DNA from 2 places in the Thalassotalea coralli genome. Region 1 is predicted to be linked to the other one. Evidence: predicted binding sites of a transcription regulator. Region 1 holds the regulator's gene; the other holds the start of a gene.

What was found. The regulator MetJ, encoded in region 1, represses methionine synthesis genes. The targets are predictions, from matches to a motif close to TAGACGTCTAGACGTCTA.
Region 2: a site for MetJ is predicted at 1,996-2,013, ahead of ACOB80_RS03915 (homoserine O-succinyltransferase). Genes of this name have one in related genera too.

Annotation. Positions count from the first base shown of each region.
Region 1 covers NZ_JBVVBK010000003.1:19,637-22,854, reverse strand. The annotation lists gene ACOB80_RS08370 (malic enzyme-like NAD(P)-binding protein) at 1-1,067, shown strand, start outside; gene ACOB80_RS08365 (hypothetical protein) at 1,141-1,491, shown strand; gene metJ (met regulon transcriptional regulator MetJ) at 1,549-1,881, opposite strand; gene metB (cystathionine gamma-synthase) at 2,059-3,216, shown strand.
Region 2 covers NZ_JBVVBK010000001.1:870,419-873,636, reverse strand. The annotation lists gene metH (methionine synthase) at 1-924, opposite strand, end outside; gene ACOB80_RS03915 (homoserine O-succinyltransferase) at 952-1,893, opposite strand; gene recA (recombinase RecA) at 2,182-3,210, opposite strand.

The DNA.
Region 1 (3,218 bases):
CAAAAGGCAACACTGTTGCAGTTATCACCAATGGCACTGCGATTTTAGGCTTAGGTAACCTTGGCGGTATGGCTTCAAAACCGGTAATGGAAGGAAAGGCTTTACTGTTTAAACGTTTCGCCAACATCGATTCTTTCGATATCGAAGTAAAGCATAAAACTGTTGAAGAATTCGTTAGCACTGTTGCTAATATAGCTGATAGCTTCGGTGGTATTAACCTTGAAGATATTAAAGCGCCAGAGTGTTTTGAAATTGAAAAAGCATTAATTGAGCGTTGTAAAATTCCTGTATTTCATGACGACCAACATGGTACGGCAATCGTAACGGCTGCTGGCATGATAAACGCGTTGGAAATCCAAGGTAAACAATTAAGACACGCTAATATCGTTTGTATGGGCGCAGGTGCAGCCGCTATCGCTTGTATGGAGCTATTAATTAGTTGTGGCGCACAACGTGAAAAGATCTACATGTTAGACACTAAAGGTGTTGTTCATACGCGTCGTGACGATTTAAATGAATATAAAAAGCTTTTTGCTAACAATACTGATAAACGCACTCTTGAAGACGTGATTGATGGCGCAGACGTGTTTGTTGGTGTTTCTGGCCCAGATCTTCTTAGTGAAGAACATGTAAAAATGATGGCGAACAATCCAGTTATCTTTGCTTGTTCTAACCCTGATCCAGAAATAAAGCCAGAAGTTGCCAAGGCTGCTCGTGAAGATGTGATCATCGCAACAGGTCGTTCTGATTACCCGAACCAAGTTAACAACGTATTGTGTTTCCCGTTTATCTTCCGTGGTGCATTAGATGTTCGCGCTCGCACAATTAACGATGCAATGAAAGTTGCTTGTGTGCATGCAATCCGTGAATTGGCGAAAGAGCCTGTGCCACAAGAAGTATTAGCGGCAAGTGGTGAAACTGCATTAGAGTTCGGCAAAGATTATATTATTCCAAAGCCAATGGACTCTCGTTTATGTGGTCGTGTTGCTAAAGCCGTGGCACAAGCCGCGGTTGATTCTGGCGTTGCTGCTTTAGAAATGCCTGAAAACTATATGCAAAACGCATAAAGCTTGATTATTCTATAGTGACACGGCAATGTGTCCTGCCGTTCACTATAGTTTTGTTCAAGTAAGTGATTGTATGGCTAAGCCCAAACTCAAAGCATTTCTATTTAATCTCCTCGTTTATCCTGGCATAGGTCAGCTAACATTAAATCGCCCGAAACGAGGTTGGCTGTTAATCAGCACCTTTACTTTTGCCCTAGTGTTATTCTTTTACGAGGCAGTATCTAAAATTATGCCTTTAGTGGAAAAAGTAAAAACGGGTAAACTTGCGTTAACGCAAACGGCCATAGCGAAGGAAATGCAGTTAAACCCAATTTACTTAGATTGGGAGTTAATTACTTATCTGTTATTGGTATTATTGTTCGGCTGGTTGTTCGGGCTTGTCGATTGCCTAATAACGGCAGAAAGTGATAGCGAAATAAATTGATGGCGACAAAAAAGGAAGCTTAAAGCCTCCTTTTATTACACGGATTTTCGTGAATTGCTACTCGTTTTCGTCAGATTCGTATTGACTAAAATCAGTAATACCTTTTTCTTCAAGAATTTTGCGAACGCTTGCGGGTAACTTTTCTTCGTTATCTTTCGCAAGATCTTCGTCACTCGGAAGTGGTTGACCGGTAAATGCGTGCAAAAACGCTTCACATAGCAACTCACTATTAGTTGCGTGGCGTAAATTATTAACTTGGCGTCTAGTACGCTCGTCAGTTAGTACTTTTAATACTCGTAGTGGAATTGAAACGGTTATTTTCTTAACTTGTTCACTTTTTTTTCCATGTTCAGCATAGGGATTAATATATTCCCCGTTCCACTCTGCCATGCGTACCTCAATGATAAAACCTAATTACAATAAGAGATTTTACCCGTTAGATAGCATGAGTCAATAATGAAAGTGTAGAAGTTTAGAAGTCTAAAGTTGTTGCATGGAAAATTTAAAAGGTTTAGACTTTTGGACGTCCAAACATCTAAAACGGCATTTTTTGGTAAGGTAACGCACATGACAGACAAAAAACTAGCAACAACAGCGGTAAGAGCTGGCATAAATACTGATGAGCATCATGGCGCAGTTATACCTGCGATCCATTTATCTAGCACGTATGCGTTAAAAGGGTTTAACGATAAACGCCAATTCGATTATTCTCGAACGGGTAACCCAACTAGAGCGACTTTTGCTCAAGCTATTGCTGATTTAGAACAAGGTGCTGTTGGTATTGTGACCAGCACCGGAATGTCATCTGTGCATCTTATCTGTCAGTTACTTTCTGTCGACGATACCGTGGTTATCCCACACGATTGTTACGGTGGCAGTTATCGTTTATTTACTCATTTAGCCAAAAGAGGGCAGTTTAAGCTTGTTGTTGTTGACCAATCAGATCAAGATGCATTGGATAAAGCTTTAGCTCAGAAACCTAAGTTAGTGTTAATTGAAACACCGAGTAACCCTTTAATGCGCTTGGTGGATATCAAAGCTATCACAGCGCAAAGCCAAGCAGCTGGGGCGTTAGTTGCGGTAGATAACACCTTTTTATCGCCAGTATTGCAACAGCCGTTGTTACTGGGTGCCGATATTGTTTTCCATTCAACTACAAAATTTATTAATGGTCATAGTGATGTTGTGGGTGGTGTGTTAGTGACACGTGAACAAGCGCTAGGTGAAGAGTTAGCTTGGTGGGCAAATTGTATTGGTATTACAGGCTCTGCGTTTGACAGCTACTTAGCGCTTCGCGGTTTAAAAACATTACCTGTTCGTATGAAACAGCACCAAGAGAACGCTAATCAAGTGGCGTCGTTTTTAAAAGAGCACCCTGCAGTAGAAAAAGTGTATTTCCCTGGATTTGAAGATCATCAAGGTCATGAGTTAGCCAAACAACAACAATACGACTTTGGCTCAATGATGAGTTTTGAAGTAAAAGGCGGTGTCGAGGCTGTTAAGAAGTTATTTGCTAGCGTTCAGTTGTTCACCCTAGCGCAATCCCTAGGTGGCGTAGAGAGCCTAATTAGTCATCCTTCAACAATGACTCATGCAGGCATGGAATTGGAAGCACAAATAGCTGCTGGTATCAGCCAGTCGTTAGTACGATTGTCTGTAGGCATTGAAGACATCGAAGATATAATTGAAGATTTGAATCAAGCTTTGCATGCTAGCCAAGCATAATC
Region 2 (3,218 bases), on a different contig from region 1:
AATGTTCAAAAAGCCAGACTCTGCCCACTCTTGAACATGTATATTCATATCTTCAACACTAAAGTCGTATTCACCAAAAGCATTCGGTAAACCAGCATTAGGGTGAGCCGACACAGCAAAATCACTAATACGTGCCATCTCTTGAACATATTGACGCAATTCAACCGGACCTAAAGCACAGTTCAAGCCAAATGAAATAGGCTTAGCGTGGCGCAACGAGTTATAAAAACCTTCTGTTGTTTGACCTGACAGCGTGCGACCTGAAGCATCAGTAATTGTGCCAGAGATCATTACTGGAAGTTTTTCGCCCAGCTTTTCAAAGACAGTTTCTACTGCAAATACAGCAGCTTTGGCATTTAACGTATCAAAGATAGTTTCAATCAGAATAATATCCGATCCACCTTTGATCAGGGCTTCAGTTGATTCTATATAGGCAGTAACAAGTTCATCAAAGTTAACATTACGAAACGAAGGATCGTTTACATCAGGTGAAATCGAACAAGTACGGTTTGTTGGCCCTAAAACACCAGCAACAAAACGCGGCTTTTCAGGGTTCTTAGCGGTAAACTCATCTGCAACCTCGCGTGCTAACTGAGCAGCAACTAAGTTTATGTCAGCACTTTGTGCTTCCATATCATAGTCAGCCATTGCAATCGTTGTAGCATTAAAGGTATTGGTTTCAATAATATCCGCACCAGCTTCTAAGTACTCAGCGTGTATCGCTTTAATAATATCTGGCTGCGTAAGAACCAACATATCGTTATTGCCTTTGACATCTAAATGCCAATCGGCAAACTGTGTGCCACGGTAATCTTGTTCTTCTAATTTATAGGCTTGGATCATGGTGCCCATCGCACCGTCCAAAATTAAAATCCTGTTTTTTAACTCTTGCTCCAAGCGTTGATAGGATGCTGATTTATTCATACTGCTGCTCTTGATAAAATTTTTAAATTAACTGCTTGGGTGAATGGCCTGAATATTATCGGCATCCAACTTATATGGTGTTATTTGATAAACGTAATAGTTCAGCCAATTAGTAAATAATAGACTACCGTGACTGCGCCATGAACTATAAGGTGTATTTTTCGGATCGCCTTCCGGATAGTAATTTTCAGGAATTTTGCTATCTAAGCCCTGACTAATATCTCGATTATATTCATCGTCTAAAGTATTAGCGTCGTATTCCGGGTGACCTGTTAAATACACTTGTTGTTTGTTCTCACTGACAACTAAGTAAACGCCCGCATCTTTAGATTCCGCCGCAATTTTTAATCCTGGAACAGACAAGTAATCTTCTCTATCTATAAAGCCATAACGAGAATGCGGCACATTGAAGATACCGTCAAAGCCACGAGTAATTTGTGATTTGGGATCACTTGGACTGTGTTGATACACACCTGATAGCTTTTCGTCACGTAAATGACGGCGTAAGCCATAATGATGATAAAGCGCTGCATGTGCAGCCCAACATGAAAACATGGTCGAGGTTACATTTTTCTCAGCCCAATCGAAGACTTCACAAATTTTGTCCCAATAGCTGACCTTTTCGTAATCCATTAATGCCAAAGGAGCTCCTGTAACGATCAAGCCATCATATTGTTTATGTTTAATGTCATCAAACAAACAATAGAAGTTATCTAAATGCTCTTTTGGCGTATGTTTAGACTCATTAGAGTGAATACGAACGAATTCGATATTAATCTGCAACGGTGTATTAGATAACATCCGGCAAATCTGTACTTCAGTTTCAATTTTATTCGGCATCAAGTTTAAGATCGCCACTTCCATTGGGCGAATTTCTTGATTCGCCGCTCGGTGCTCAGACATAACGAAAATATTTTCGTTATCAAGTACTTGCAATGCTGGTAGTTGATCTGGAATTTTAATTGGCATGTGCTGCCCTCTCTTGACGCTCTCTTTAGATCATTACAATAAGGTAATGCTCTCCTTACGATAGCAGCTAATGTGCCTTGGATTTCTAGATATGTCAACTTCTAAACGTATAGACGTCTAAAACTTTTAAATATAAGCTGAGTAAAATTTCTATAACTAGCTTAGAAAGTGAAAAAGAAAGTGTATTTTTCAGGTATAAAAAAACAGCGTGCTAAGCACGCTGTTTGAAATGATAAGATATAGTAACCAGCTAGAGTATTAATAATACTCTACATTAACCTTTACGAATTACTCTGTAACCGCTTCTTCTTCCTCGTTACTTTCTACATTTTTAGAAAGGAACATTTCACGTAAACGGCCATCAATTTCGTTAGCCATTTCAGGATTCTGCTTTAAGTAATCAACTGCTTTAGCTTTACCCTGACCAATACGGTCACCATTGTAGCTATACCAAGCACCTGCTTTTTCAATCATCTTGTTTTGAACACCAAGGTCAATTAACTCACCGTAGCTGTTAATACCTTCGCCATAAAGAATTTGGAATTCTACCTGCTTAAATGGCGGTGCAATTTTATTCTTAACAACTTTAACACGTGTTTCATTACCCACTATTTCATCGCCAGTTTTTACTGCACCGATACGACGAATATCTAAACGTACTGACGCATAGAACTTAAGTGCATTACCACCAGTAGTTGTTTCAGGGTTACCAAACATAACACCAATTTTCATACGAATTTGGTTAATGAAAATCATCATAGTGTTTGATTGCTTTAAGTTACCCGTTAGTTTACGCATTGCTTGCGATAACATACGCGCTTGCAAACCTACGTGAGAGTCACCCATGTCACCTTCAATCTCTGCTTTTGGTGTAAGTGCCGCTACCGAGTCAACTACGATAACGTCTACCGCACCAGAGCGTGTTAACATGTCACATATTTCTAATGCTTGCTCACCAGTATCAGGCTGTGACACTAGAAGCTCATTAATGTTTACGCCTAATTTTTCTGCATAGATTGGGTCAAGTGCATGCTCGGCATCAACGAAGGCACACACTTTGCCGTTACGTTGCGCTTCTGCAATGACTTCTAACGTTAATGTTGTTTTACCACTTGATTCTGGACCGTAAATTTCAACAACACGTCCCATTGGTAAACCACCAGCACCTAGCGCAATATCAAGACCTAATGAGCCAGTTGATATTGTCTCAACGTCCATGCTGCGGTTCTCACCCAACTTCATAATTGAACCTTTACCGAATTGACGTTCAATTTGACTTAGGGCAGCTGAGAGTGCTTTTTCTTTATTACCGTCCATTTATTGCT